Regions from separate parts of the Streptomyces sp. NPDC110618 genome, predicted to be linked through region 1. Evidence: riboswitches for the same ligand, from Rfam matches in the RefSeq annotation. Region 1 holds a riboswitch; each other region holds the start of a gene.

The links. Region 1 has a riboswitch for cobalamin ahead of ACZ7L7_RS17230 (ABC transporter substrate-binding protein). Riboswitches for the same ligand answer to the same signal wherever they lie in the genome.
Region 2: it holds a riboswitch for cobalamin, as region 1 does, so the genes downstream of both, ACZ7L7_RS12910 (cobalamin biosynthesis protein) here and ACZ7L7_RS17230 (ABC transporter substrate-binding protein) in region 1, are expected to answer to the same signal.
Region 3: it holds a riboswitch for cobalamin, as region 1 does, so the genes downstream of both, ACZ7L7_RS14010 (energy-coupling factor ABC transporter permease) here and ACZ7L7_RS17230 (ABC transporter substrate-binding protein) in region 1, are expected to answer to the same signal.
Region 4: it holds a riboswitch for cobalamin, as region 1 does, so the genes downstream of both, ACZ7L7_RS34300 (ribonucleoside-diphosphate reductase subunit alpha) here and ACZ7L7_RS17230 (ABC transporter substrate-binding protein) in region 1, are expected to answer to the same signal.

The regions. Positions count from the first base shown of each region.
Region 1 covers NZ_JBVKBN010000008.1:157,511-165,063, reverse strand. Annotated here, with positions in the region: gene ACZ7L7_RS17260 (putative zinc-binding protein) at 1-46, shown strand, start outside; gene ACZ7L7_RS17255 (hypothetical protein) at 49-702, opposite strand; gene ACZ7L7_RS17250 (DUF7676 family protein) at 851-1,411, opposite strand; gene ACZ7L7_RS17245 ((2Fe-2S)-binding protein) at 1,408-2,115, opposite strand; gene ACZ7L7_RS17240 (ABC transporter ATP-binding protein) at 2,109-3,155, opposite strand; gene ACZ7L7_RS17235 (FecCD family ABC transporter permease) at 3,152-4,243, opposite strand; gene ACZ7L7_RS17230 (ABC transporter substrate-binding protein) at 4,240-5,457, opposite strand; cobalamin riboswitch at 5,706-5,890, opposite strand; gene ACZ7L7_RS17225 (MFS transporter) at 6,074-7,553, opposite strand, start outside.
Region 2 covers NZ_JBVKBN010000005.1:390,803-398,355, reverse strand. Annotated here, with positions in the region: gene ACZ7L7_RS12920 (nSTAND1 domain-containing NTPase) at 1-1,777, opposite strand, end outside; gene ACZ7L7_RS12915 (CU044_2847 family protein) at 1,764-2,120, opposite strand; cobalamin riboswitch at 2,307-2,446, shown strand; gene ACZ7L7_RS12910 (cobalamin biosynthesis protein) at 2,548-3,489, shown strand; gene ACZ7L7_RS12905 (cobyric acid synthase) at 3,486-4,997, shown strand; gene cobN (cobaltochelatase subunit CobN) at 4,994-7,553, shown strand, end outside.
Region 3 covers NZ_JBVKBN010000006.1:183,369-190,921, reverse strand. Annotated here, with positions in the region: gene ACZ7L7_RS14050 (threonine synthase) at 1-543, opposite strand, end outside; gene ACZ7L7_RS14045 (TetR/AcrR family transcriptional regulator) at 610-1,191, opposite strand; gene ACZ7L7_RS14040 (aldo/keto reductase) at 1,411-2,433, shown strand; gene ACZ7L7_RS14035 (LLM class flavin-dependent oxidoreductase) at 2,449-3,321, shown strand; gene ACZ7L7_RS14030 (hypothetical protein) at 3,310-3,624, opposite strand; gene ACZ7L7_RS14025 (ATP-binding cassette domain-containing protein) at 3,617-4,459, opposite strand; gene cbiQ (cobalt ECF transporter T component CbiQ) at 4,456-5,205, opposite strand; gene ACZ7L7_RS14015 (energy-coupling factor ABC transporter substrate-binding protein) at 5,212-5,562, opposite strand; gene ACZ7L7_RS14010 (energy-coupling factor ABC transporter permease) at 5,559-6,272, opposite strand; cobalamin riboswitch at 6,303-6,485, opposite strand; gene ACZ7L7_RS14005 (LysR family transcriptional regulator) at 6,580-7,482, opposite strand.
Region 4 covers NZ_JBVKBN010000030.1:71,060-78,612, forward strand. Annotated here, with positions in the region: gene ACZ7L7_RS34285 (bifunctional albaflavenone monooxygenase/terpene synthase) at 1-872, shown strand, start outside; gene ACZ7L7_RS34290 (GlxA family transcriptional regulator) at 877-1,842, opposite strand; gene ACZ7L7_RS34295 (ribonucleotide-diphosphate reductase subunit beta) at 2,075-3,088, opposite strand; gene ACZ7L7_RS34300 (ribonucleoside-diphosphate reductase subunit alpha) at 3,088-5,439, opposite strand; cobalamin riboswitch at 5,560-5,683, opposite strand; gene ACZ7L7_RS34305 (GNAT family N-acetyltransferase) at 5,736-6,236, opposite strand; gene ACZ7L7_RS34310 (DUF3311 domain-containing protein) at 6,278-6,538, opposite strand; gene ACZ7L7_RS34315 (GntR family transcriptional regulator) at 6,707-7,471, opposite strand.

The DNA of each region.
Region 1 (7,553 bases):
CGCCAGGATCGCCCTGGCCGTCGGGGAGACCGCCCCGCCCTCCTGAGATCAGTTGGCCAGCGCCATCCGCTCCACCCACGCGACCTTCACTGAGTCGATGTCGGACAGCTCGCGGCCCTCCTCCAGAGTCGTGTACTCGTCGAACTCGCTCTTCTCGGTCTCGGTCTTGCCGGCCGCCACATGGGAGGCGCCGATGTAGGTCTGGCCGACGTAGTCGCCGTCCTCGTCGAAGGCGTTGACGATCACCGAGTAATTGGCGGGTCCGTCTCCCTTGTTGGTGATCTTGTACTTGAACTCGTAGACGGCGTCCGCGGACTCCTCGCAGTCGTTGTAGGCGTACTCGTCGGTGTCGTCGCACTCCCCGCCGTAGGCGTCGGTGGTGTCCTTGACCAGCTTGCCGCCGGAGAGCTCGACGTGGTCGATCGCGTCGCCGTCGCGGGTCAGCGCCCACCAGGTGACACCGCCACCGGCGAGGAGTATGACCGCCGCGACGGCGCCGATCACCAGCCCGCGTCTGCGCCGGGGGGCCGGCGGGGCCCCGTACCAGCCGGCGGGTTGTGTGGGCGGGGCCGACGGGGCGCCGTACCAGCCCCCGGGCTGCGTGGGCGGGGCCGGGGGAAGCGGGGGCTGCGAGGAGCCCACGAGTTCCGGCTCGGAAATGGCGGACTGGGACTCCGGGTGCTGGGGTGCCTGGTCGTTCACTGGCTCTGCCTTCTCATGAGGGTCGGACGGGGTCGTCCACGAACATGCCCGCGGCGACCGGGGCGGGGAACACACCGGAAGTCTGCCAGCCGATTCCCGACGGCAGTTGGCCGGGAGTACGGCGGCGAGGGTTCTGCGATCCCTGTCGTCAGCCGCCGTGCCGGAAGCCGCTCCCCGTGCGGTCCAGGGGATCGGGGCCGAGGCCGAGGAACCGGGCGCGGAGGGCGTCCCAGGCGGTGAGGCGGCCGAAATCGGGGGTGTCGAGGATCTCCTGGCGGTCGGTGAGGAACGGGTTGGGCAGCAGGACCGTCATCATCTGCTCGTCGCGGCCGTTGAACAGGCGGATCCCCCAGGTGACGGGCGCCCCGTCGGAGCCCAGGCCGCGGTACAGCTCGGCGCGCGAACAGCGGCGGACGCGGCCCAGCTCGGGGCCGGAGGCGGTGTGCTCCCCGATGCACAGGTGGAAGTGCCAGACGCCGAAGTCGACCGTGACGTACCCGTCGTTCAGGGTGATCGCGGCCGGGGCGCCGGGCGCGCCGACCTCCCAGGCGGCGCCCTCGATGATCGGGCCGAAGTGGATGTGCTGCCAGTGGTCGGTGAAGACGGTCGTGATCAGGTCGAGGAGCGTCTTCTCGTCGACCGGGAGCGGCCAGACGTGCTGGGTGCCGCCCGAGGGCGTCTCGACGACGGTGGGTTCGGTGACGGTCATGGGGTCTTCTCCCGGTGGGTGGTCAGGACGCAGTCGCCGCACGTGCCCGCGCCCGGCACGCGGTAGTACAGGCAGCAACTGCGGCGTCGGAAGGTCAGCGGCCGGTCCGGGGCCGCGTCGTACGTGCCGGCTCCCGCCAGCGGAGGGTGGTCCAGCAGTTCGCGGACCAGGGGGACGACGGGGAACCGGGTGCGCGGCGCTCTGGTGAGCAGGACGCGGTGGGCGCCGATCAGCGCGGAGGCGGCGTTGCCCCGCAGGGTGTGCGGGGAGAGGCCGTACGTGCGGCGGACGGCGTCCGCCCAGGGGGTGAGGTTGCCGACGACGACCGTGCGGTGCAGGGCCGTTCGCGGGTCCTCCTCGTCCAGGGTGCCCGGTGCGGTCAGCCACAGGTCGAGGGGGCCCGAGGCGGGCAGGCGCCACCACAGGCGGCCGGGGTGCAGGTCGGGGACGCGTCCGGTGTACGCGGCACAGGCCAGGGCCAGCGACCAGAGGCGGGAGGCCGTGCCCAGGTGCAGGGTGGAGGCGGCGACCCTGGGCCGGTCGGTGCCGAGGCGGTCGGCGACCGCCCGGACGCAGGTGTCCAGCGCGGCCCCGTCCTCGTACAGCTCGGTCAGTGGGCGGAAGCCGTCCGGCCGGGGCCCGGTGCCCACGGCGAAGTACGGGCCGATCGTGGCGATGCGCGCCAGGACCTCGGGGGTCACCATGTGCGCGCCGTCCGGGTCAGCTCGTGGAAGCCGTGCGCCCGCGTCGTACGGGCGTCCGGTCCCACGAGGGCGAAGCTGTTCTCTCCTGTCCAGTTCACCCGCGCGTCGGCCCTCGCCCCGGGGCCCGCGACGGACAGGCCCTCGCGTGCCAACGCCCGTTCCACCAGGGGCAGTACGTCCGCCGGGGCGTCCACCGCCACGACGGCGCGCGTGGCCCGGCGCAGGCCGAAGGTGCCGGTGAGCGGGTCGAAGGCGAGGTGGTCGGCGTCGAAGGCGGACGCCACGGCGCCACCGCGGATCAGGTCCTCGGGCGCCCCGGCGTGGACGCGGGACGTGCGGTCGACGAGCCAGACCGCGTCGGCCACGCGCAGCGCCAGCTCCAGATCGTGGGTGCTGACCACGACCGTCAGGCCCCTGTCCCGGGCCAGGTCGCGCAGCAGCACGGTGAGCGCCACCCGCGAGGGCACGTCCAGGAACGCGGTCGGCTCGTCGAGGAGGACGACCTCGGGCTCCTGGGCGAGCGCGCGGGCGGTCAGCACGCGTTGCCGCTCACCGTCCGAGAGTTCCGCCGCCGGCCGGTCCGCCAGGTGGTCGGCGCCCACCGCCTTCAGCGACCACTCGACGGCCGCGTGGTCCGCGGCCGTGAGGCGGCCGGTGAACCCGGTGTGCGGATGGCGCCCGAGCCCGGCCAGCTCCCGTACGGACAGCAGCCCGGCGTCCACCCGGTCGGTGAGTACGACCGCCAGCCGACGGGCGAGCGCGGCCGGTGAGGTCCGCGCCAGATCCGCGCCGCCGATCCGGACACGGCCCTCCAGGGGCGGCTGGAGCCCGCACAGGGTGCGCAACAGGGTGGACTTCCCGGCGCCGTTCGGACCGAGCAGGACGGTCAGTTCACCGGGGGCGGCGCGCAGGGCCAGGCCCGACAGCACGGCACGGGACGACCGTGAGCGGGCGCGGTAGCCGACGGTCAGCTCCTCGGTCTCCAGACCACCGGTCCGTATCCCCGGCTGGGCCGCTGTCTCGGTCAGCGTCTCGGTCACGAGGCCACTCCTTGTACGCCGCGGCGGCTGCGGATCAGGAACGTGATGACGACGGGTGCGCCGAACAGGGAGGTGATGGCGTTCAGCGGCAGCACGGAGTCGGTGCCCGGCGGCTGGCTCAGCAGCGCGCAGGCCAGGGCCAGGAAGGCTCCGGCGAGCATGGACGCGGGGATCAGCGCCCGGTGGTCCGAGGTGCCGAGGGCCACCCGGGTCAGGTGCGGAACGGCCAGGCCCAGGAAGGCGATCGGGCCGCAGAAGGCGGTGGCCGCGCCCGCCAGCACCGAGGTGCCGAGCAGGGCGAGGTCGCGGCTGCGCCGTACGTTCAGGCCCATGGTGCGGGCGTAGTCCTCGCCGAGCAGCAGGGCGTTGAGGCGCTTGGCGGTCAGCGCGGCCAGCAGCAGCCCGGCGCCGACGACCGGCAGCATCACCTTCAGGTCGGGCCAGGTGGTGGCGCCGAAGCTGCCCAAACCCCACATCACGAACTGCTGGGCCCGCTCGGGCCGGGCGTACACGAGCATCACGCCCACCACGGCGGTGGCCGCCGAGCCGATCATCACGCCGATGACCAGCAGGGTGACGGCCGAGCGCACCCAGCGCGACAGCAGCAGCACGAGCGCCAGTACGGCGGCGGCGCCGATCGAGGCGGCGAGGACGACACCCACCCGCCCAAGACCGGCCAGGTCCCCGGTGAAGCTCCCGGCGACCCCGCCGGTGCCGACGACCACGGCGGCGACGCCCATGCTCGCGCCCGAACTCACGCCCAGGGAGTACGGATCGGCCAGCGCGTTGCGGAACAGCGTCTGCATCTGCACGCCCGCCACCGCGAGGGCGGCGCCCACGGCGGTGGCCGTCAGCGCGCGGGGCAGCCGCACCTCCTCGACGATCACGGTCCAGCGCGGGTCCTTCGCGGCGCCGCCCAGCAGGACCCGTACCACCTCCGCGACCGGCACCCGGTGGGAGCCGGTCGCGACGGTGAGGACGAACAGCGCGGCGGTACCGGCCGCGAGGGCCAGGACGACGGCAGCGCGCCGCCGCCCCGGTCGCGTCGCTGCCGGCTTCTCGGGCTCGATGGCCAGGGCCGTCGTCATGCCTTGGGCACCTGCCGGTAGAAGGTGAAGGTGTGGCCCTTCGCCTGCTCCGGGTGGAGCAGCGCGAACAGGTCGGCGAGGACCAGGTCGGGGCGCAGGACGCCGCGTTCGTAGTACTCGTTGCCGCCGCCGGGGCCGAGCGCCTTGGTGTTCGTCCAGACCTCGCCGTCGCTGACGGCCTTCAGCTTCCCGTACCGGGGGTCCGCCTTCTCCGCGTCGGCGGTGGACTTCCACCGCTGGTCGGCGAGCCAGACCGGGGCGTCGCCGCCCTTGGCGTACACGGCCTCGAAGTTGAGCTGGAGATTCCCGGAACCACCCTTGCCCGACCAGGGGTAGGTGCCGCCGGCGTCCTTGATGAGCCGGGCCGCGTAACTGCCCCCGGCGGGCATGTACCAGGTCCCCTGATACATCGTGCCGGGCAGCACCTGTACGGGTTCGGACACCTTGGCCGCCTTCTCGGCGACCTCGCGGTAGTCGGCCTCGACGGTGTCGAACAGCTCGTCGGCCCGCTTCTCCGCGCCGGTGAGCGCGGCCATCGCCTTCACCCACTCGGCACGGCCGAGCGGACTGGGCTCCAGCCACTCGGCGTTGGCGACCACCGCGATTCCCGCCTGACGCAGCTTCGGGTACTGCGGGTCGTCGGTGCCCTGGGTCATCAGGACGTCCGGCTGCTCGCCGATGACCGTCTCGGCGTTGATGGCGCGGTCCTTGGCGTACTCGGTGACCTTGCCCTCCTCCACCCGCTCGATCACCTCGGCGGAGGAGATGTTCGCCTTGCTCGCGACACCGGTCAGCACGTCCAGGGTGCCGGTCTCGGTGAGCAGCGGCAGATGGGTGGTGGAGGCGGAGTACAGGCTCTTGATCGGCACGGTGATCTGCTGCGCCTTGGCCAGCGCCCCCGTCAACTCCGGCTTCGGAGCACCGCACTTGACCAGGACGTACGACTCCGGCCTGCCCTTCGGGTAGGGCTCCTTGACGGTGAGGACCTGGTAGCTCTTCTCGTAGCGGAGGGTGAAGTTCTTGGCGTGCTTCACCTGCGACTTGACCGGGAAGTAGTCCGTGCCCGGGTCGAAGTCCTTGATGCAACCAGCCTGCGGCGCCTGCGCTTTGGCGCCGGCGGGGGCATCGGGGTCACCGCACGCGGTGAGCGTGAGGGCGAGGACGGTGGTGAGGACGGCGGCGGCCGAGGGCAGGAGGGAACGACGTACGGACACAGGCAGCTCCGGATGGCATGCGTGACAGACGCACCGGCAGCGCGCGGCACGCGGTGGCGGTGCGGTGAAGGGGCGTACGGGGAAGGCCCGTTGAGAAAGGGGAGGGAGGCTCGCTAGAACCGGAAGCGGAGCAAGGGCACGTCACTCGTCACGCGACGGCTCCGACGGAACACGGGCAGCCCACGGCCGCCGACACACCTGCACAGGCACACGAGTGCCACCGCCTCTCTCGGGGAAATCCGCCCCGTACTTCGAGGTGCGACGGCGTGAGTCTCCTGACTCGGGATCACAGCTTCTCCGGCCTTCCCACCCCTTGCGGGACGGTGGCCATGGGCGGAGTCGCTCCCCCTACACAGTGGCGGTACCGTGCCGGATTCCCACCGGCTTCCTCGTTCCGCCGTCGCTTGTCGGAACGAAGCATCGCAGAACGGGGGTTGGGCACGCCAGGGCGCCTTTTGTGCGATCAGCCACAGGAACCGGCAGCGCAGTGCGCCGGAGCGGTCAACTCATGCTCCGGCGCGCGGGTTTGCCGCCGGGCATCCGTCCGGCGGCAAAGGCGGACGCGCCCGCCGGACACGGTCTCCGGCGGGCGCGGGTTCGGGTGTGGACGTGGTGGTCAGGGGCGGGCGGCGTCGGCCGTCGGCTCCGCCCATTCGGTCGGGGGAACCGTGGCCGAGGTCTTCGCCTCGTTCGCCGCGTCCGAGCGGATGCCGATCATGCCGAGGGCGGCGAGGGCCGCGGCGACCAGGGCCGCTACCGCGCAGACCAGGTACGCCGTGCTGAAGCCGGTGCCGAGGGCGTCCAGGGCCAGGCCGTGGGCGGCGGCGCCCGGGGCTTCGGCGGGCAGGCTGTTGACGGCGATGGGGCCGCCCGCCTCGGCTATCTGACGGGCCGCCATCGCGTCGCCGCTGGACAGGGTGGTGGCCCCGGACAGGCTGGACGTGAAGGCCGAGCCGGCGTTGCTGAGGGCGACCGCGCCGACGACCACCGGGCCGAGGGCGAAGCCCAGGTCGCGCAGCATGTTGGTGGTGGCGCTGGCCATGCCGGACAGATGCGCGGGCACGCTGCTGAGCGCCACGGCCGTCACGGAGCTGACGCTCAGGGCGAAGCCGATGCCGATCAGCAGGGCGGGCAGCAGGAACGGGCCGAGGTCGGTGTTCGTGACGTCCAACTGCGTGCACATCAGGGCGCCGATCGCGATTAGCACGAAACCGGAGGTCAGCAGCCAGGCCGGGGCGACCCGGTGGAGCAGCCGGGAGACGACCGGGATGAGGACGAACGCCGGTCCCTGCAGGAGCAGGAAGGGCAGTGCCACCCGGATCGGGTCCTGGTGCTGCACCGGGCCCAGCCACATGCTGGAGGCGAAGCAGGCGCCGAGGAAGGCCAGCATGCCGATGACCGCGGCGAGGGAGGAGACGGCGAAGGCGCGGTTGCGGAACAGCCGGAGGTCGAAGATGGGGGACTCCGCGCCCAGTTCGACCACCACGAAGGCCAGGAGGATCACCACGCCGAGGGCGAGGGAGAGCATGACCGGCAGGGTCGTCCAGCCGGACTCGGGGCCCTCGACGGCGGCGAACAGCACCAGGATGAGGCCGATCGCGAAGGTGATCTGACCGGCCACGTCGAGCTTGCGGCCCTCGGGCGCCCTGGACTCCGTGGCCAGCGTGGCGGTGAGCGCCATGCTGACCAGGGCCAGGCCGACGAGCACCCAGAACGAGCCGCGCCAGGAACCGACCTTGGCGAACATGCCGCCGATCAGCGGCGACACGGCGGCACCGGCGGACAGGAACCCGGCCCACACGGCGACAGCGTGGGACCGCTGGCGCGAGTCACGGGTGACGGCGGTCAGCGCGGTGAGCGAACCGGGGAACATGGCACCGGCGCCGAGGCCGTTCAAGGCGGCGCCGATCCACAGCACCTGCACGGAAGGGGCGAGGGCGGCGACCGTGCTGCCCGCGGCGACCAGCGCGGTACCCGCCAGGACGAGCCTGCGGCGGCCGAACAGGTCGCCGAGGACGCCGAAGGTGAACTCGAAGCACACCACCGCGAGCATGAACGCCGCGGTGATCCAGGTCAGTTGTGAGCCGTGGGTGTTG
Region 2 (7,553 bases), on a different contig from region 1:
TCTCCTCCCACTCCCGGACCCGCCCCCGGAGCTTCTCGTGCCAGGCCAGGAAGTCACGGGACTCGTCCAGCCACCCCCGCAGGGTGGGCCATTGCCGGACCAGTGCCTCGTGCGCCAGCGCCACCGTCTCCCGCCCCGAGCTGTCCCGTGAGATGACCAGCAGCCGAGTCCCCGCCAACGCCTGTGCGGCCACGCGCAATTCAGCCGGCAGTTGGTCGAAGGACCGCGCGACCCGGGCGTACTCCTTGCCCCGCACCGGACGCGCCAGCCGCTCGAAGAGACGGCGTGCCGTCGCCTCGTCGGGACCGTCCGAGGACTTGCAGACCTGGGTGAGTTGATGGTCCGCGTACCGGGACAGCGCTCCCTCCACGCCTCCGATTCCCCGGTACGCGGCGTGCGTCAGGCGGCCGTGCTCCCTGCGGTCCCACAGCTCCGCCAACGCGAACTCGACCAGCGGGAGCGCCCCCGGCTCGCCCCCCGCCTCCGCCACCAGCAGTTCCGGCAGGCCCGGTTCGAATTCCACCCCCGGAATCGCGTCGACCGGGCGGCGGACCACCTCGTCCAGCTGGGCCGGGGTCATGGGGGCCACCATCTGGACCGTGCCGCTCAACGCCTCCGCGCGGCCGCCCGTGACCAGTTCCTCCAGAGACGCCGAGCGCAGCGTCGCCAGCACGCGCAGGCGGCGGCGCTCCGGGTGCGTGGCCCGGGCCATGGGCAGCAGTACGTCGAGCAGCGCACGCGCGTCCGCCGGGCGCGCCCCTACCGTCTCCTCGAACTGGTCCAGCAACACCACGTGTCCGGCCGGGCCCGACTCCCTCAGCACGGCCGCGCCCAGCAGCGTCGCCGTCTCGCGGTCCCGGCCCAGGTCACGCGCCAGGTCCCGTACCGACGGGAACTGACCCCTCAGCGCCTCCCCCAGCGTCCGTACCGGGTCCACGTCCGGCTGGCCCGCGAAGTCCGTCACCGAATAGCCCGCCGCGCGGAGCAGGGGCAGTACCCCGGCTCGTACCAGCGAGGACTTCCCCACCCCCGACGCCCCCGCCACCGGCACGAACGGGTGCTCGCGCAGCGCCTGCGCGATGCGCCGGCTGTCCGCCTGGCGGGCGAAGAACACCGCCGCGTCCTGTTCCCGGAAGGCCTCCAGGCCCCGGAAGGGGGACGGGCACAGGGCAGGGTCCAGGCCCAACAGGTACGCGGCCGGGATGAGGTACGCCGTGCTCGCGCCCGCCCCCGTGTCCGCGGCCACCGTCATGCCGACGACCCCGCCCTGTTCCGTGTCCCAGACCGGGCCGCCCGAGAAGCCCCGGCCGATCGTTCGTTCCCTCGGCTCCATCGACGTCCAGCCCTTGCCCACCGGGGCTCGGAGGCGGCCGTCCACCCAGACTCCGTGGTCGTCGGTGCGCAGGGGGAAGCCCAGGACTCGGAACGGGTGGTCCCAGACCGACGTACCGCCCGCCAGGCGTACGGCCCTCGTCCCCGGCACCGGGTCCAGGCTCAGCAGCGCGATGTCGCCGCCGCCGTCCGACGCCACGGGGCGCCAGTGCGTGACCCGCGCCGGTACGCGGGCGGAGGGGACGGTCAGCAAGGGGAAGTCGACCGCCACCGGCTCGCCAGGCGGCACCGGCTCCGTGTCGGGCACCCCCAGCGCGTTCGCCACCACATGCGCGCACGTGCACAGCGTGTTCTCGGCGATCAGGAAACCCGTGCCGGTGACCTGGCCGTCCGTTCTCCAGAAGCGGGCGATGCCGAGGGGGAGTTCGTCGTCAGGGGCCGGCATCGGTGTCGCGCTGGGTGGGCAGTTCGGGGGCGTTCGCCCAGTTCATGGTGACCGTGAAGTGCGCCTCGGTGGAGCCCCGGGCGACGACCACGCCCGCCTCCGCGCTCAGCGTGATGCCGAATTCGACCGTGACCGAGTCGGGCGATCTGGGCAGGGCGCGGGCGTTGTCCAGGACCGCTCCCAGCGCCGGGCGGACCCGGGCGAGCGCCTGTTGGAGGGTTTCCGCCGCGCCCGCGACCTGGCCGCCGCGCGAGACGCGCTGCACCCCGGCCGGTCCGTCGCCCGCCACCTCCAGCAGCACGATCTGCCCGTCGTCCAGCACCATTTCGCCCACGTACGCCACGGACCCGGCCTCCCCCTCGGCTGTGCTCGGTCGGTTCAGGTATTCCAGTTCGTCACCTCACGCAGCCGCAAGGTGATTCCCCGTAGTCAGCTCATGTGGGTGAAACACCTGAGGCATCGTCGCCCCCACAGACCCGGTGTGGGCCTCAGCACACTCTCCCCTCGCAGGTCAACGGCAAGTTGACGGCTCATTCGGGGGCGTGGTGGACTGCCCGAGCCAATTACGGCGGCAGGAGAGGAAGCCGGTGCGAATCCGGCGCGGTCCCGCCACTGTCACCGGGGTAGTAACCCCCGGGAGCCAGGAACTCTCACCGCCGGTCTCGTCGAGCCAGGGCGTGGACACCCTGAGTGAGGACATATCGCGATGCCCGCATGCCGATCGACATCCAGCACCAGAACCCTTTCTGACTCCACGATCGGCTGAGCCGATGCGGGCCGATCGCGTCTTCGCGTACGGCACCGCCGCCGGCCTCCTGGGCGACCTGCTGCTCGGCGATCCGCGCCGGGGGCATCCGGTCGCCGTGTTCGGGCGGGCCGCGGGCGCCGTGGAACGGCTGTTGTGGCGGGACGACCGCGGCCGGGGCGTGGTGCACGCGGGCGTGTGCGCCGGTGGCGCCGTGGCGCTGGGGGTGCTTGCGTCGCGTGCCGTGCGCCGGTCCCCGATCGCGTCCGTCGCGTTGACCGGGGTCGCCACTTGGGCTGTTGTCGGCGGGACTTCGCTCTCCCGCGAGGCCCGGACCGTCGGGCGGGCCCTTGAGGCGGGGGACATCGAGGCGGCGCGATCCCGGCTGCCGCATCTGTGCGGGCGGGACCCGCAGGCGCTGGACGCCGACGGCATCGCGCGGGCCGTGGTGGAGTCCGTCGCCGAGAACACCTCCGACGCCGTTGTGGGCGCGCTCGTGTGGGGCGCCGTGGGCGGGGTGCCGGGGCTGCTCGGCTTCCGGGCCGTGAACACGCTCGACGCCATGGTCGGCCACAAGTCGCCCCGCTACCTGCGCTACGGCTGGGCCTCGGCCCGCCTCGACGACGTCGCCGGCTGGCCGGGGGCGCGGCTGACCGCCGTACTCGCCGCCGTCGCCGGGGGCGATCCGCGGGGTGCGGTACGGGCCTGGCGTGCCGACGCGGACAGGCACCCGAGCCCCAACGCCGGGCCGGTGGAGGCGTCGTTCGCCGGGGCGCTCGGAGTGCGGCTCGGCGGGACCCTGTCGTACGGCGGGCGTGTGGAGCACCGGCCGGTGCTGAACCCGGAGGGACGGGCCGTGGAAGTCGCCGACATCGAGCGTGCCGTACGGCTGTCGCGGCGGGTGAGCTGGCTGACGCTGGGGGTCAGTGCCGCCGCGCGCCGCGTGGTGCGGGGGAGGCGGTCATGAGCGGCGGGGGGCTGCTCGTCGCCGGGACGACCTCCGACGCGGGCAAGAGCGTGGTGACCGCCGGGATCTGCCGCTGGCTGGTCCGGCAGGGCGTCAAGGTCGCGCCGTTCAAGGCGCAGAACATGTCGCTGAACTCCTTCGTCACCCGCGAGGGCGCCGAGATCGGGCGGGCGCAGGCCATGCAGGCGCAGGCCTGCCGGGTGGAGCCGACCGCGCTGATGAACCCCGTGCTGCTCAAGCCGGGCGGCGATCAGAGCAGCCAGGTCGTGCTCATGGGCAAGCCGGTGGGCGAGCTGAGCGCGCGTGGCTACCACGGCGGACGGCAGCAGCAGTTGCTGGGGACGGTGCTCGACTGCCTCGCCGAGTTGCGGGGCACGTATGACGCGGTGATCTGTGAGGGGGCGGGCAGCCCGGCCGAGATCAATCTGCGGCGCACCGACATCGTCAACATGGGCATCGCCCGCAATGCCGATCTGCCGGTGGTGGTGGTCGGTGACATCGACCGGGGCGGTGTCTTCGCCTCCTTCTTCGGGACGGTGGCGCTACTGTCGCCCGAGGACCAGCGGCTGATCGCCGGGTTCCTGGTCAACAAGTTCCGCGGCGACGTCTCGCTGCTGGAGCCCGGCCTGGACATGCTGCACGGCCTGACCGGACGGCACACCTACGGCGTACTGCCCTTCCAGCACGGGCTCGGCATCGACGAGGAGGACGGGCTGCGGGTCTCCCTGCGCGGTGCCGTGCGCGAGTCCGAGGTCTCCTCCCCCGTCGGCGAGGACGTGCTGCGCGTGGCCGTGTGCGCCGTGCCGCTGATGTCCAACTTCACCGACGTGGACGCGCTCGCCGCCGAACCCGGCGTCGTGGTGCGGTTCGTGGACCGGCCCGAGGAGCTGGCCGACGCCGACCTCGTCGTCGTCCCCGGCACCCGCGGCACCGTCAAGGCGCTGGAGTGGCTGCGCGCGCGGGGGCTGGCCGACGCCCTGGTGCGCCGGGCCGCCGAACAACGGCCCGTCCTCGGCATCTGCGGTGGCTTCCAGGTGCTCGGCGAGCACATCGAGGACGACGTGGAGAGCCGCCGGGGACAGGTCGACGGGCTCGGCATCCTGCCCGTACGGGTGCGGTTCGCCCGCGAGAAGACCCTCACCCGGCCCGTCGGCGAAGCCCTCGGGGAGACCGTCGAGGGGTACGAGATCCACCACGGGGTCGCCGAAGTCGCCGGCGGCGAGCCCTTCCTGGACGGCTGCCGGGTCGGGCAGACCTGGGGCACCCACTGGCACGGCTCGCTGGAGTCGGACGGCTTCCGGCGCGCCTTCCTGCGCGAGGTGGCGGCCGCCGCCGGCCGGCGTTTCGTCCCGGCCGCCGACACCTCCTTCGCCGCGCTGCGCGAGGAGCAGCTCGACCGGCTCGGCGACCTGATCGAACAGCACGCGGACACCGACGCGCTCTGGCGGCTCATCGAGTCGGGCGCGCCGACAGGACTGCCTTTCATTCCACCGGGAGCGCCCGCATGAGCACAGTGTTGTTGTTGTCGACCGCCGACACGGACCTGCTGGCGGCCAGGGCCGCGACCGGCGCCTCCTACCGGATCGGCAACCCGACCCGCGTGGACGTCGAGCAGGACCTGCCCGCTCTCATCGAGGGCGCGGACATCGCCGTCGTACGCCTGCTCGGCGGGAAGCGGGCCTGGGAGGACGGGCTCGCCGAGCTCAAGGCGTCCGGCATTCCGACCGTGCTGCTGGGCGGGGAGAGCGTCCCGGACGCCGAGCTGATGGCCGAGTCCTCGGTGCCCGCCGGAGTCGTCGCCGAGGCACTGAAGTACCTGGTCGAGGGCGGCCCCGCCAACCTCACCGAACTCGCCCGGTTCCTCTCCGACACCGTGCTGCTCACCGGCGAGGGCTTCGTCGAGCCGCAGAAGATGCCCGAGTACGGCGTCCACGGCACCCCGGCATGGGAGGACGGCCGCCCCACGGTCGGCGTGCTCTTCTACCGGGCCCACGAACTCAGCGGCAACACCGCCTTCGTCGACACCCTCTGCGATGCCATCGAGGCGCGCGGCGCCAACGCCCTTCCCGTGTACTGCGGTTCGCTGCGCGGCGCGGACGCGGGGCTGTACGAGATCCTCGGCAAGGCGGACGCACTCGTCGCCACCGTCCTCGCAGCGGGCGGCACCCACGCCTCGCAGGCGTCGGCGGGCGGCGACGAGGAGGCCTGGGACATCGGCGCCCTCGCCGACCTCGACATCCCCGTGCTGCAAGGGCTCTGCCTCACCTCCTCCCGCGCGGCCTGGGACGAGTCCGACGCCGCACTCTCCCCCATGGACGCGGCGATGCAGGTCGCCATCCCGGAGTTCGACGGACGGCTGATCACCGTGCCGTTCTCCTTCAAGGAGCAGGGACCGGACGAGGTCCCGGTGTACGTCGCCGACCCCGAGCGCGCCGCGCGCGTCGCCGGAATCGCCGTACGGCACGCGCGGCTGAAGCACAAGCCGAACGCGGAGAAGAAGCTGGCCCTCGTCTTCACCGCCTACCCGACCAAGCACTCCCGCGTAGGCAACGCGGTCGGCCTCGACACCCCCGCCTCGGCGGTCCGTGTGCTCGACGCGCTCAAGGACGCCGGGTACGAGCTGACCGAATACCCCTCCGGCGGCGACGAGTTGATCCACCGGCTCATCGAGGCCGGCGGCCACGACGTGGAGTGGCTGACCGAGGAACAGCTCGCCGCCGCGCCCGCGCGGGTGCCGCTCGCGGACTACCGGGCGTGGTTCGACAAGCTCGACGAGGAGCTGCGCGACGCCATGCTGGAGGCGTGGGGCGAGCCGCCGGGCTCGCTGTACGTGGACGGCGACGACATCGTGCTCGCCTCCCTCCAGTTCGGGAACGTCGTCGTGATGATCCAGCCGCCGCGCGGCTTCGGCGAGAACCCCATCGCCATCTACCACGACCCCGACATGCCGCCCTCGCACCACTACATGGCCGCCTACCGCTGGCTGGAGAACAGTTTCGGCGCCGACGCCATCGTGCACATGGGCAAGCACGGCACCATGGAGTGGCTGCCCGGCAAGGGCCTCGGTCTCAGCCGGGGCTGCGCGCCGGACGCGGTGCTCGGTGAACTCCCGCTGATCTACCCGTTCATCGTCAACGACCCCGGCGAGGGCACCCAGGCCAAGCGGCGCGGCCACGCCACGGTCGTCGACCACCTGGTCCCGCCGATGGCCCGCGCCGACACCTACGGCGACCTGGCCAAGCTGGAGCAGCTCCTCGACGAGTACGCCCTGGTCTCCGACCTCGACCCGACCAAGGCACCGGCCGTGCGGGCGCAGATCTGGACGCTCGTGAAGGCCGCCGAGCTGCACCACGACCTGCATGTCGACGAGCAGCCGGACGACGCCGAGTTCGACGAGTTCGTCATGCACATCGACGGCTACCTGTGCGAGATCAAGGACGTGCAGATCCGCGACGGCCTGCACATCCTGGGCGGTGGTCCGGTGGGCGAGGCACGGGTCAACCTCGTGCTGGCGGTACTGCGGGCCTCACAGGTGTGGGGCGGCCAGGCGAACGCCCTGCCGGGGCTGCGGTCCGCCCTCGCCGCCCACTTCGGGCTGGTCGAGAAGGAGTTGCTGGCCGAGCCGGGCGCACCCGTGAAGGTGCCGGTGGAGCTGACGGACCTGGTCGACGGGCCGTCCCGGACCGCCGCCGACGCCATCGACCTGCTGGAGCAGCTGTGCCGCCGGGTCGCGGAGGGCATGGAGGAGCGGGAGTGGCGGTCCGCCGAGGTGCCGGCGCTGGTCCGGGACGTGCTCGGCGTCGAACTGCCGGACGCGGTCGCGGTGTTGGAGTTCGCCTGCACGGAGGTCGTGCCGCGTCTGGCCCGTACGACGGACGAGATCGGGCACATCCTGCGCGCGCTGAACGGCGGTTACGTGCCCGCCGGTCCGTCCGGCTCGCCGACGCGCGGTCTGGTCAACGTCCTGCCGACCGGCCGGAACTTCTACTCCGTCGACCCCAAGGCAATCCCGTCCCGGCTGAGCTGGGAGGTCGGGCAGTCGCTGGCCGACTCGCTGGTGCAGC
Region 3 (7,553 bases), on a different contig from region 1:
GCGTACCGCCTCGTCGGCGACGTCCTGGCGGCTGCCGGGGACCAGGTCCACCCCGGCTCCGTGCAGCCGGCTCTGCACGATCTTGGAGGGGGAGGTGGAGGCGGGGGCGATGATCTGCGCCTCCAGGCCCGCGGCGGCGCAGTACGCGGCGATGGAGGAGCCGCCGTTGCCGCTGGAGTCCTCCAGCAGGCGGCCGACGCCCTGGGCGCGCAGGGTTGAGATGAGGACGGAGCTGCCGCGGTCCTTGAAGCTGCCGGTGGGGTTCATGGACTCGGGCTTCACGGCCACCTGGAGCCCGGCCAGGGTGCGCGGGAGGAGAGGGGTGCGGCCCTCGCCCAGGGACACCGGGTCGGTCTCCGGCAGGGGGAGGGCGGCCCGGTAGCGCCACTGCGAGTTGACCGAGGTGTCGATCGCGTCGCGGGTGATGCCCGGCAGTGGCTCCGTCATCAGCGGTGAGCCGTCGTCGCCGCGCCAGCGGGGCTCGTCGCAGGGGTAGCGTCGGCCGCTGCGGTCGACGAGGTGGGGGACGGTGTCGGCGGCCATGTGCGCGGTCCTCTTCCTGCCTCGCGCCGGCGGCGGCGATGGGCGGTGGTGGACCCGAAGTCTAGATCAACTCGCCGCGCGCAGCCCGGCCACGAACACGCCCACCACCTTCCGCGCGTCGTAGTCGGTGCTGTTCTCCGCGCCGATGCACAAGTTCCCCACGCCCCGCATGAGTTCGATCGCGGCGATGTCGGAGCGGACCTGCCCGGCCGCCGCCGCGGCCCGCAGGAGTTCCGTGCACACGGGCACCAGACGGTCCAGGAAGTAGGCGTGCAGCGTCTCGAAGCCGGCCTCGTCGGAGTGCAGCGCGGCGGCCAGGCCGTGCTTGGTGACCAGGAAGTCCACGAACCGGTCGATCCACTGCCCGAGCGCGTGGTACGGGGTCGGACACGAGGCCAGCAGCTCCGGGCCCGCCGCCGCGCACGCCTCCACCTGGTGCCGGTAGACCGCGATGATCAGGTCCGCCCGGGTGGGGAAGTGGCGGTAGATCGTCGCCGTGCCCACCCCGGCCGCGGCCGCGATGTCCCGCACCGGCGCGTCGACACCTGAGGTCACGAAGACCGACGCGGCGGCGTCGAGCAGCGTCTGCTCGTTGCGCCGGGCGTCCGCCCTCCTGGGCCGGGCCGCCCGTCCCGCTCCCTCGCTCATCGCGCCACTCCATTCCCCGACCGCCGTCGCCAACGGGACGCTGACCGCCATCGCCAGCGGGACACTGCTGCCATTGCTAAACGGGACACTGTTCCGTATCGTCAAAACGGGACGCGGTTCCGTTTGGCCATGATGCCAGAGCGAACGACCGCTCACCAAGCCGTGCCCTGTTCACCTCACCCTTTCGCCCTTATCTCCTGCCATGGAGGCGACGCAGTCATGCAGTACCGCACGCTCGGCCGCACCGGAGTCAAGGTCAGCACCCTCGCCCTCGGCGCCATGAACTTCGGTCGCATCGGAAACACCACCCAGGACGAGGCCACCGCTCTCGTCGACGCCGCCCTGGAAGCCGGGATCAACCTCATCGACACCGCCGACTGGTACAGCTCCGGCCAGTCGGAGGAGATGGTCGGCAAGGCGATCGCCGGACGCCGCGACGACATCGTCCTCGCCACCAAGGCCACCATGCCGATGAGCGACGAGCCCAACCACCAGGGCAGCTCCCGCCGTTGGCTGACCACCGCCCTCGACGACAGCCTGCGCCGCCTCGGCGTCGACCACATCGACCTCTACCAGGTCCACCGCTGGGACCCCAGCACCAGCGACGAGGAGACCCTCTCGGCCCTCACCGACCTCCAACGCGCCGGAAAGATCCGCTACTTCGGCTCCTCCACCTTCCCCGCGTACCGCATCGTCCAGGCCCAGTGGGCCGCCCGCGAACACCGCCTGAGCCGCTATGTGACCGAGCAGCCCGGCTACTCCGTCCTGCAGCGCGGCATCGAGGCACACGTCCTGCCCGTCACCGAGGAGTACGACCTCGGGGTGCTGGTGTGGAGCCCGCTGGCCTCCGGCTGGCTGTCCGGCGCCGTCCGCGCGGGCCGCGACATCACCACCAGCCGCTCCAAGGTGCTCCCGGAGCGCTTCGACCTCTCCCGCCCCGTCAACCGCGCCCGGCTGGACGCCGTCGAACGCCTCGCCGCCATCGCCGACCAGGCCGGACTCACCATGATCCAGCTCGCCCTCGGCTTCGTCACCGCCCACCCCGCCGTCACCACCGCCCTCATCGGCCCCCGCACCCTGGACCACCTGCACGCCCAGCTCGCCGCCGCCGACACCGTGCTCCCCGCCAACGTCCTCGACGCCATCGACACCGCCGTCGCCCCCGGCACCGACCTCGCCCCCGACGAGCGGCACGACACCCCGCCCGCCCTGCTCGACCCGGCCCTGCGCCGCCGCCACTGAAGGGGGACCGCAGTCATGGCACCGCCCACCTTCGGCATCATGACCGCACCCTCACAGGTGCACTACGACGACATCCTCCGCGTCTGGCGCGAGGCCGACGCCATCCCCGAGATCGCGCACGCCTGGCTCTTCGACCACCTCATGCCGATCTTCGGCGCCCCCGACGGGCCCACCTACGAGGGCTGGACCCTGCTCGCGGCCCTCGCCGCCCACACCCGGCGGCTGCGCATCGGAGTCATGGTCACCAGCAACCGATTCCGGCCCCCGGCCCTGCTGGCGAAGATCGCCACCACGGTCGACATCGTCTCCGGCGGCCGTCTGGACTTCGGTATCGGCGCCGGGTCCCGCCCGGACCACCCGCTCGCCCGCCGCGAGTACGACGCCCACGGCCTGCCCTTCCACGACGCCGCCCGCGCGGTCGCCGCCCTGGACGAGGCCTGCACAGTGATCCGCCGCATCTGGACCGAGGAGGAGCCCTTCGACTTCCACGGCACCCACTACCACCTCACCGGCGCCTTCGGCAGCCCCAAACCCGTCCAGCGCCCGCACCCGCCGATCCTGATCGGCGGCCGGTCGAAGGCGACCCTGCGCGTGGCCGCCCGGCACGCCGCCGTCTGGAACATCCCGGGCGGTGACATCGATGACGTCACCGAGCGCAGCGCCCTGCTGGACCGCTACTGCGAGGACCTCGGCCGCGACCCCGGCACCCTCACCCGCTCCCTCCACCTGCCCGTCTCCTACGACCGGCCCGCCGAGACCCGGAAGGCGATCCGGGAGGCGGTCGACGCCGGGTTCGGGCACCTCGTGCTCGGGCTTCCGGCGCCGTACCCGGCGCAGGTCGCCCGCTGGACCGCCGAGGAGCTGATCGGCCCCGGCTCAGCGGCCTGACCGACGGCGCCCGTCGCCCTCGCGGGTGTCCCGCACCCGCCCGGCCACCTCGCCGAGCACGGCGCACACCGCGCAGCCGGTGCCCGCGCACACGTGCACGGCGCCCACCTCGGCGAGCGCCTCCGCCACCTCGTCCAGTACTTGGCGGAGTTTCTCCACAGTGCCCGACAGCACACGCACCCGGGCATTCTGGCCACCCACCTGACGGCGGGCGGCCAGCAGACGGGCGAACTCCTCGCCGGACACGGCGATGAGCTCCTGCCCGTCCACCTCGACCGGACGACCCCGGGGAGCGTCAGCCATCGGCCGGTGCCGCAGCGACCAGCGCGGCAAGCTCCTCCGGCGTACGCGGGCCGACGGCGGCACCGCTCAACAGGCCCTGCGCCCGCAGCAGTTCGGCGGCCGCCACACCCCACGGCAGGCGAAGCCCCGCCCGCGCCAGCAGATCGGTGCGGGCGAGCATCGCGGGCGCCGGGCCGGTGCGCACGCCTCCCGGGGTGAGCAGGGCGGCGTCGTCGGCCCAGCGCAGGGCGAGGTCGACGTCGTGGGTGGCCATGACGACCGTGGTGCCGCCGGCGCGCAAGCGGTCGAGGGTGGCCAGCAGGCGCTCCTGCCCGTCCGGGTCCAGGCCCGCGGTCGGCTCGTCGAGGATCAGCACGCGCGGCCGCATCGCCACGGCACCGGCGATCGCGGTCCGCTTGCGCTGACCGTAGGAGAGCAGATGCGTGGGCCGCTCGGCGAGCGCCGTGATGTCCAGGGCGGCGAGCGCCTCCTCGACCCGTGTGCGCACCTCGGCGTCGGACAGGCCGAGGTTGAGCGGGCCGAACGACACGTCCTGCCCGACGGAGGCCGCGAAGAGCTGGTCGTCGGGGTCCTGCACCACCAGCTGCACGGTCGTCCGCAACCGGGTCAGCCCCTTGCGGTCGTACGACACCGGCCGCCCCTCGACGGTCAGTCGACCTTCGCGCGGCCGAAGTCCCCCGCTCAGCAGCCGCATCAGCGTGGTCTTGCCGCTGCCGTTGCGGCCGAGAAGCGCCAGCGACCTGCCCTCGGACACCGCGAAGTCCAGTCCGTCCAGGACGGTCGGCCCTTCCTCGTAGGCGTAGGACGCGCCTTCGAGGGCCACCAGCTCGGTCATGACAGGGGACCTTCCAGTACGAGGGTGAGGGCGACCAGCGTCAGCAGAAGCGCGCAACTCGCCACCGTGAAACGGACCGAGACCCGGGCCTCGGGCACCAGCACGCGCAGCGTGCCCTCGTAGCCGCGCCCGGCGAGCCCGGCCTGGAGCCGCGACGCCCGGTCGAAGGCACGCACGAACGCGGTGGCCCCGAGCCCGCCCAGGGACCGCCAGGTCGCGGCCCGCGTGGTGTGCCCGAGCCGCGCGGCCTGCGCCTCGCGGACCCGTCGCACCGAGTCCAGCAGCAGGAAGCTCATCCGGTACGTCACCAGCGCCACGTCCACCACGGCCGGGGGCACCCCGGCCTTCACCAGCCGTGGCAACAGGTCCGACATCGGCGTGGTGAACGCGAACAGCAGCACGCCCAGCGAGGCCGCCGAGGTGCGCAGCATCAGTTCCCCGGCCCGTACGGCGCCGTCGTCGGCGTACGACACGAATCCCTCGGGCCCGCCCACCTGGATGAGCAGGGTGGCCGCGCCGGTGACGCAGAAGCCCAGGGGCACCCGGTAGGCCCGCCAGAGCTTCCGGCCGGGCACACCCGCCGGACCCAGCAGCACCGTCAGGGCGGTCACCAGGACCAGCGCGGCACCCGGCCAGGGCGGCAGCGAGATCGCGAGCACGGTCAGGCCGAGCCCGAGCACGGCCTTGTCCACGGGATGGCGGCGGCGCCAGCGGCTGCTGTGCGCCGCCGCGTCGATCGGCAGCACGGGGCGTCAGCCCTCTTCGCCGTCGGACTCCTTGGTGCCGCCCACGCGCTCCAGGGCCCGCTGCTCGCCCTGCCTGCGGCCGCGCCGCAGGCCGAAGTAGTAGGCGAGGACACCGGCCCCGAGGGCCGCCTGGAGGGAGAACAGCGCCGACTCGATCTCGCCGGACGGTGGTTCGTACAGCGGCGAGAACCACGGCTCGTAGTCCGGTTCGATCTCGGTGATCGCGGTCTCGGCCTCGCCGTCGGCGCCGGTGAACGGCTCCTCCTTGTGATCGCCCATCCCGAACACCAGCGGCGCGACCGCGAGCAGGACGACCGCGAGCAGGAGCAGCAGGTTGATCTTCGTGTTGCGGTTCATCGGGCCACCGCCTCCGTCTCCGTCGACCCGGTGCGGGCCTGCCTGCCGCCGGAGATCAGCACGCCGAGCCGGGTCAGCTCGCCCTTGCTGGACTGCACCAGCAGCCGCATCACCAGCACCGTGAGAAGACCCTCGCTCACCGCGAGCGGGATCTGGGTGACGGCGAAGATGGAGCCGAACTTGCCGAGCGCGCCCAGGAATCCGCTGCCCGGGTCGGGGAACGCGAGCGCGAGCTGGACGCTGGTGACGCAGTACGTGGACAGGTCGGCGACGAAGGCGCCGCAGAACACGGCGACCATCAGCGGGACGTCGTAGCGCCGCAGCAGCTTGTAGACGGCGTATCCGGCCCAGGGGCCGACGATCGCCATCGAGAAGACGTTGGCGCCGAGCGTGGTCAGCCCGCCGTGCGCCAGCAGCAGGGCCTGGAAGAGCAGGGTGATGGTGCCCAGCACCGCCATGATCGGCGGCCGGAACAGGATGGCGCCCAGGCCCGTGCCGGTGGGGTGGGAACAACTCCCCGTCACCGAGGGCAGTTTGAGTGCCGACAGGACGAAGGTGAAGGCGCCGGAGGCGCCGAGGAGCAGGGTGCTCTCGGGATGCTCCCTGACCTCACGGGTGAGGGAGCGGACTCCGTGGACGACGAACGGCGCGGACGCGACACCCCAGGCGACGGCGTGCGCCGGTGGCAGGAAACCCTCGGCTATGTGCATGGCGCAGCAGACCCTCTCCAGCACCTCGTGGATGGTTGACGTGCCCTGGCCGGTCTCCTGGCTGACGGGTGACACCGCCCGGCTCCGCCTTCCCGGATCACTACGATCCAGTGGCTGCCCGCGAGGGCCGGAGCCGGACTTCCCGATCACAGTGGCGAGGGCCGCACCGGTTTCGCACCGGATTTCCCGTTCACCAAGGCCTGGTGACAGTAATGCCTGATCAGCTCGGCTGACAAGCGCGCCTCGGGGGCGCAGGGGCGGCGCACGCGGGCTCACTCGCGCGGAGCACGCACCGTGTCCGGCAGGCTCACTGGGCCGCCTTCGGGCTGACGGTCCCCAGGAGATGGGCGACCAGGGGGTTCCGGTCGGATGTGCGCCACGCGACAGCGACCCGCGTCCGCGCGGTGCCGGGTTCGATCCGGTGGAAGGCGACCCCCTTGAGGCGGATGCGCCGGATGCTCGCCGGTGCCAGCGAGACGCCGAGCCCGGTCTCCACCAGGGCGCACACGGTCTGCCACTCCACCGCGTCCTGGACGACGTCCGGTACGAACCCGGCCCCGGCGCACAGGTCGAGGATCCGGTCGTACAGCCCCGGACCGACCTCCCGGGGCAGCAGGACGAACGGTGCGCCGGCCAGGTCGGCGAGTCGAACGGTCCGCCCGGCGGCCAGCGGGTGCCCGCTGGGCAGGACCGCGACGAAGGGCTCGGTGAGCACGGTGCGGAAGTCCAGCTCCCCGTCCGGCTTCTCGGGCTCCCGCAGCAGACCGATGTCGAGGGTCCGCTCGCGCAGCGCGGTGAGCTGCGGAGCGGTCGTCATCTCCCGGATCTCCAGCCGCACTTCGGGGAACCTGTGCCGGAAGTCGCGCAGCAGACCGGGCAGCACGGTCAGGGCGAGCGAGGCGGCGAACCCGATCCGCAGCCGTCCGGTCCGGCCGCTGCCGACCGCGCGGGCGGCGGCCAGACCGTCGGCGAGGTCGCTCAGGGCCCGGCGCGCGGCGGGCAGCAGCTCGTGCCCGACCCGGGTGAGCGCGACCCGCCCCGGCTCACGGGTGAACAGCGCGTGCCCGACCCTGTCCTCCAGCCGGCGGATCTGCTGGCTCAGCGGCGGCTGCGCGATGCCCAGGCGGGCGGCGGCGCGTCCGAAGTGCAGTTCCTCGGCGAGGACGACGAAGGCGTGCAGCTGGGGGAGGGGCAGTTCGGGGCGCTCCATGGTCCTCCCTCTGCGTGTCTCCATACGCGTAGAGATATCGGTCGATGCCATTGACAGTATTCGACGTATCG
Region 4 (7,553 bases), on a different contig from region 1:
GCGGTGACTACATGGACGAGCGCGCGGAGCGGCTGTGCGTCGCGCTCGCGACCGTCTTCCGCGGGATGTACCGCCGGATGGTGATACCGGCCGGGCCGCTCTACCGGCTGCCGCTTCCGCCCAACCGCAAATTCAACCGGGCGCTGGCCGATTTGCACGCGCTGGTCGACGAGATCGTCGCCGAGCGGCGGGCATCTGGTCAAAAGCCGGACGATTTGCTGACGGCCTTGCTGGAGGCAAAGGACGAGAATGGCGAGCCGATCGGGGAACAGGAGATCCACGATCAGGTGGTCGCGATACTCACCCCGGGAAGCGAAACCGTGGCATCCACGATCATGTGGTTGCTGCAGGTGCTCACGGAACACCCGGAGCACGCCGACCGGGTCGCCGCGGAGGTCGAATCCGTCACCGGCGGCCGGCCCGTCGCATTCGATGATGTGCGGGCGCTGCGGTACACCAACAATGTCGTCGTCGAGGCCATGCGTTTGCGCCCGGCCGTCTGGATTCTGACCCGCCGCGCGGTGACCGACACCGAGTTGGGCGGGTATCGCATTCCCGAGGGCGCGGACATCGTATACAGCCCGTATGCGATCCAACGCGATCCGCAGTCGTACGCCGACAACCTCCGTTTCGACCCCGACCGCTGGCTCCCGGAACGGGCGAAGGAGGTGCCGAAATACGCCATGAACCCCTTCAGCGTGGGCAACCGGAAGTGCCCGAGCGATCACTTCTCCATGGCGCAGCTGACGCTGATCACGGCGGCGGTGGCCGCGAAGTACCGCTTCGAGCAGGTGTCCGGCTCCAACGACGCCACCCGGGTGGGCATCACGCTGCGTCCGCACGACCTGCTTCTCAAGCCGGTGCCCCGGTGACGGCTCAGGCCGCCTGCGGGCCCCGGAAGGTACGCCGGTAGGCGTTCGGGGTAACCCCCAGCGCGCGTACGAAGTGATGGCGCAGCGCGGCCGCCGCGCCGAACCCGGTGCGGCCCGCGATGGCGTCCACCGTCTCGTCCGTCGTCTCCAGCAACTGCTGGGCCAGCAGTACCCGTTGGCGCAGGATCCAGCGGTACGGCGTGGTCCCGGTCTCCTGCTGGAAACGGCGGGCGAAGGTGCGCGGGGACATGTGCGCGAGGTCGGCGAGCTGCTCGACGGTGACCTCCTCGTCCAGGTGCCGCTCCATCCAGGCCAGGACGTCGCCGACGGTGTCGCACTGCGAGCGGGGCAGCGGGCGGTCGATGTACTGCGCCTGCCCGCCGTCCCGGTGCGGCGGCACCACCATGCGCCGGGCGATGGCGTTGGCGACCTCCACGCCCTGCTCCTTGCGCACCAGGTGCAGACAGGCATCGATGCCGGCGGCCGTACCGGCGGAGGTGATCACCGGGTCCTCGTCGACGTAGAGCACGTCGGGCTCGACCTTCGCGCGCGGGTAGCGGCGGGAGAGCTGCTCGGCCTGCATCCAGTGCGCGGCACAGCGCCGTCCGTCGAGCAGCCCGGCGGCGCCGAGCACGAACACCCCGGAGCAGACGCTGAGCACCCGGGCACCCCGGTCCACGGCGCGGACCAGGGCCTCCAGCAGCGCGGGCGGGTACTCCCGGTCGATGTAGTGGCTGCCGGCCGGGACGACGATCAGATCGGCCTCGTCCAGCCGGTCCAGGCCGTGCGGGGTGCTGACCGTGAAGCCGGGGACATGGGTGGTCAGCGAGGGGCCCTCGGCCGAGACGACCGCGAAGTCGTACACCGGGAGCCCCTGGTCACTGCGGTCGAGGCCGAACACCTCGCAGACCACTCCGAGTTCGAAGGGGTGCACACCGTCGAGCAGGACCACCGCCACGTTCTTCAGCATGCGGCCAGTGTCGCACGCCGTTGGCAGTAATTCGATGGTGTGCGGCAGTCCTGCCACTGTCAGGAGTGTTCTCACCGTACGACGATTACTTCATGGACGCATTCATCGGAACCCTGACCGTGACCGTTCTCTTCCTCCTCCTCGCGGCCCCGGCGCTCGTGGGCATGCGCCACGAGCGCCGGATCGACCGCCAGCTGAACGCGGACCGCCCCACCGGGGCGGACCGCCCGGCTCAGAAGTCCTCGTCGAGGTCGACGGTGCCTTCCACCGCCACCTGGTACGCCGAGGGGCGCCGCTCGAAGAAGTTGGTCAGCTCCTGAACCCCCTGCAGCTCCATGAAGGAGAAGGGGTTCTCCGAGCCGTACACCGGAGCGAAGCCGAGCCGGGTCAGCCGCTGGTCGGCGACGCACTCCAGGTACTGGCGCATCGACTCGGTGTTCATCCCCGGGAGGCCGTCGCCGCACAGGTCGCGCGCGAACTGCAGCTCGGCCGCGACGGCCTCCCGCAGCATGTCGGTGACCTCCTGCTGGAGCCGGTCGTCGAACAGTTCCGGCTCCTCCTTGCGGACGGTGTCCACCACGTCGAAGGCGAAGCTCATGTGCATCGTCTCGTCCCGGAACACCCAGTTGGTGCCGGTCGCCAGGCCGTGCAGCAGGCCCCGGCTGCGGAACCAGTAGACGTACGCGAAGGCGCCGTAGAAGAACAGGCCCTCGATGCAGGCCGCGAAGCAGATCAGGTTGAGCAGGAAGCGCCGCCGGTCCGCCTGTGACTCCAGGCGCTCCAGCTTCTCCACCTCGTTGATCCACTTGAAGCAGAACCCGGCCTTCTCGCGGATGGAGGGGATGTTCTCCACGGCGTCGAACGCGGCGGCGCGGTCCTCCGGGTCGGGGAGGTAGGTGTCCAGCAGCGTCAGATAGAACTGGACGTGCACGGCCTCCTCGAAGAGCTGGCGGCTCAGGTACAGCCGCGCCTCGGGGGAGTTGATGTGCTTGTACAGCGTCAGCACCAGGTTGTTCGCGACGATCGAGTCACCGGTCGCGAAGAAGGCGACCAGCCGCCCGATCAGGTGCTGCTCGGCGGGGGTCAGCTTCGCCAGGTCGGCGACGTCCGAGTGGAGGTCGACCTCCTCGACGGTCCAGGTGTTCTTGATCGCGTCCCGGTAGCGCTCGTAGAAGTCCGGGTAGCGCATGGGGCGCAGAGTCAGTTCGAAGCCCGGGTCGAGCAGGTTCTGGTTACGGGTGGACATTACTGGCAGGCCTCGCAGGACTCGGGGTTCTCAAGGGAGCAGGCGACCGCCTCGGGGTCGGCGGCCTGCTGGACGGGGACGGTGGCCTGGGCGGCGCGGGCGATCCGGGTCGCCGGGCGCGAGCGCAGGTAGTACGTGGTCTTCAGCCCGGACTTCCAGGCGTAGGCGTACATCGAGGAGAGCTTGCCGATGGTCGGCGTCTCCAGGAACAGGTTCAGGGACTGCGACTGGTCCAGGAACGGGGTCCGGGCCGCCGCCATGTCGATCAGACCGCGCTGCGGGATCTCCCACGCCGTGCGGTACAGCTCGCGCACCTCCTCCGGGATCCAGGCGAAGCCCTGCACCGAGCCGTTGGCGTCGCGCAGCGCTTCCCGGGTGCGGGCGTCCCACACGCCCAGCTCCTTGAGGTCCTTCACCAGATAGGAGTTGACCTGGAGGAACTCGCCCGACAGCGTCTCGCGCTTGAACAGGTTGGACACCTGCGGCTCGATGCACTCGTACACGCCCGCGATGGAGGCGATGGTCGCCGTGGGCGCGATCGCCAGCAGCAGCGAGTTGCGCAGCCCGACCCCGGCGATCCGGGAGCGCAGCGCCGCCCACCGCTCCGGCCAGGTCAGCTCGACGTCGTAGTGGTCGGGGTGCAGCACGCCCCGGGCCGTACGGGTCTTCTCCCAGGCCGGGAGCGGGCCGTTGCGCTCGGCGAGGTCGGCGGAGGCCTCGTAGGCGGCGAGCATGATCCGCTCGGCGATCCGGGTGGACAGCGCCTTGGCCTCGGCGGAGTCGAAGGGCAGCCGCAGCTGGAAGAAGACGTCCTGCAGACCCATCGCGCCCAGGCCCACCGGACGCCACTTGGCGTTGGAGCGGCCCGCCTGCTCGGTCGGGTAGAAGTTGATGTCCACCACGCGGTCCAGGAAGGTCACGGCCGTGCGGACCGTCTCGTCCAGCCGCTCCCAGTCCAGGTCGCCGTCGCGCACGAAGGCGCCGAGGTTGACCGAGCCCAGGTTGCAGACCGCGGTCTCCCCGTCGTCGGTGACCTCCAGGATCTCCGTGCACAGGTTGGAGGAGTGCACGACATGGCCCGGCAGCGCGGTCTGGTTGGCGGTGCGGTTGGCGGCGTCCTTGAAGGTCATCCAGCCGTTGCCGGTCTGCGCCAGGGTGCGCATCATCCGGCCGTACAGATCGCGCGCCGCGATGGTCTTCCGGGCGAGCCCGGCCTGCTCGGCCTTGCGGTAGGCGGCGTCGAACTCCTCGCCCCACAGGTCCACCAGCTCGGGCACGTCGGCCGGGGAGAACAGGCTCCACTGCTCGTCGGCGTTGACCCGGCGCATGAACTCGTCCGGGATCCAGTGCGCGAGGTTCAGGTTGTGCGTACGGCGGGCGTCCTCACCGGTGTTGTCCCGCAGCTCCAGGAACTCCTCGATGTCGGAGTGCCAGGTCTCCAGGTACACCGCCGCCGCGCCCTTGCGCCGCCCGCCCTGGTTCACGGCCGCCACCGAGGCGTCCAGCGTCTTCAGGAACGGCACGATGCCGTTGGAGTGCCCGTTGGTACCGCGGATCAGCGAACCCCGGCTGCGGATACGGGAGTAGGAGAGCCCGATGCCGCCGGCGTGCTTGGAGAGCCGGGCGACCTGGTGGTAGCGGTCGTAGATGGAGTCCAGCTCGTCCTTGGGGGAGTCCAGGAGGTAGCAGGACGACATCTGGGGGTGCCGGGTGCCGGAGTTGAACAGCGTGGGGGAGGAGGGCAGGTAGTCGAGCCGGCTCATCAGCCCGTAGAGCGCGGCGACCTCGTCCACGGACCGCGCGCTGTCGTCCTCGGCGAGTCCGGCGGCGACGCGGAGCATGAAGTGCTGGGGCGTCTCGACGACCTTGCGGGTGATCGGGTGCCGCAGCAGGTAGCGGCTGTGCAGGGTGCGCAGCCCGAAGTAGCCGAAGCGGTCGTCGGCGCCGGTGTCGATGACCGCGTCCAGCCGCTCGCCGTGCAGCCGTACGAACTCGGCGGTCCGGTCGGCGATGAGCCCCTCGCGGTGACCGACCGCCACGGACTCGGTGAAGCGGGTGACGCCCTGCGAGGCGGCCTCGGCGGCGATGGAGATGGTCAGCAGCCTGGCGGCCAGCCGCGAGTATGCGGGGTCCTCGGAGATGAGCCCGGCGGCCGCCTCGGTGGCCAGTTCGCGCAGCTCCGCCTCGTCCGCGCGGGCGGACCGGCCGCGCAGCGCGGCGGCGGCGACCCGTCCGGGGTCGGCGTCGGGGAGGTCGGCGGTCAGCTCGGTCAGGGTCCGCAGCAGCGCGGCACCGGGACCGTCGGTCTCCACCGGTGCGGCTGAAGCCGGATCGGCTGGCGCGATGGTCACGTGGGGCTCTCCCTCGCTCGGCACGGGGCCACGCGGAGGGCAGCGGGCAGCACGAGCGCACGGGGCGTCGCGTCCACCGGCCCATCCCACGAGGCCCGGACGTCGGGCACCCGGACCGGACGGCCGGGCGCACTGTCGGCAGGTCCTCGGACTGAACAGGCGTGCGGAAACACGCCAGTACACCGTTGCGGGACAGTTCCGGATTCGCACCGGATTCCCCTGCGGCGACAGCGAGCATGAGCATACATCTTGTGCCGGGCCGCGACGCCACCCCCAGATGTTGTGTCGCGCTGGCTTCAGAGTGTCAACTCATAGGTGAGCAGAGTGAACTCGGGGTGCTCCGGCAACGGGTGCCAGTCCCGCTCCGGGGCGCGGTTGAAACCCAGGCGTTCGTAGATGCGGTGGGCGGCGCGCATCGAGGGCTGGGTGGACAGGACGATGCCCGCCGACGTGCCCGTGGCGCGGTCGACGCACGCCTGGACCAGGGCCTGGCCGACACCCCGGCCGCGGGCCTCGTGGGCGACCGCGAGCATACGGATCTCGGCCTCTCCGGGGCGGGCGAGGTCGGCCATCGGACCGCCGGAGGGGACGTAGGTGACGCCGCCGAGGAGGCGGCCGGAGTCGGCGGCGACCAGGACGTCCGCGGCGGCGGCGCGCCTGGCCACGTCCTTCAGCTCGCTGAGGTACCAGTCGGCGTCGCCGAAGGCGAGCAGTCCGTCCCTCAGGTACGCCTGCGCGGTGATCTCGCCGAGTTCGTCGTACTCGGCGGGTCTGGCCGGCCGGATCTCGAAGTCCATGGAGGAAATTCTGTACGAGTCCGGCCGCGCCCCGCGCCGGTTCACTCGCCGTCGGGCGCCGCCCCGCGGGAGCGCCGGTCGAGCCGGCGCAGCGTGTACGCGGCCAGGGTCAGCGCGGTGGTCAGGACCACCCACGCCAGCTGGTACCAGTAGAAGAACGGGACGCCGGCGACGGACGGTTCGGCGCGCGCGTAGGAACCCACCCACAGCATCGCCACGAAGGGGGCGATCAGGCAGAGGGCGATGAGGACGCGGACCGGTGTCACCACGGGCTGTCCGCTCGTTTCCGGGGTGTCCGGCATCCGGGGCCCTCCCCTCGCCGCAGATCCGTGCAACGCGCAGGCAATGTAGGCCACGGGCCGCGGGAGCGGAACCCCTCCGTGTCTTTCGTTCGCCCTGGGAGCCATTCCGGCCGACACGAAGGCCCTCCCGTCCTCGTGGGACAGGAGGGCCACCGGGGCGCGACGGGCCTATTCCGCGGGCCGCTTGAGCCGCGCCACGAACTTGTACCGGTCGCCCCGGTACACCGAGCGCACCCACTCCACCGGCTGTCCGTCGCGGTCCAGGGAGTGCCGGGAGAGCATCAGCATCGGCAGGCCCACGTCCGTGCCGAGCAGGCCCGCCTCGCGCGGCGTGGCCAGCGAGGTCTCGATGGTCTCCTCGGCCTCGGCGAGGTGGACGTCGTAGACCTCGGCCAGCGCGGTGTACAGCGAGGTGTACTTGACCAGGGACCGGCGCAGCGCCGGGAAGCGCTTGGCGCTCAGGTGGGTGGTCTCGATGGCCATCGGCTCGCCGTTGGCCATGCGCAGCCGCTCGATGCGCAGGACGCGTCCGCCCGCGGTGATGTCGAGCAGGTCGGCGAGCCGGTCGTCGGCGGTGATGTAGCCGATGTCCAGCAGCTGGGAGGTCGGTTCCAGGCCCTGGGCGCGCATGTCCTCGGTGTACGAGGTCAGCTGCAGTGCCTGGGAGACCTTGGGCTTGGCGACGAAGGTGCCCTTGCCCTGGATGCGCTCCAGCCGGCCCTCGACGACCAGTTCCTGGAGGGCCTGGCGCACCGTGGTGCGCGAGGTGTCGAACTCCGCCGCCAGCGTGCGCTCGGGCGGGACGGGCGTGCCCGGCGCCTGCGTCTCCGTCATGTCGAGGAGGTGCTTCTTCAGGCGGTAGTACTTGGGCACGCGCGCGGTACGGACGGTCGCCCCACCCTCGTTCTCCGCACTGCTGACGTCGGTGCTCATGCTCTGCCTTCCAGGCTCCGGATGCGGCTCACATTCGTGATCCCTTCTATATACCGTCGCCACTGCTTTTGGTCTAGTCCAT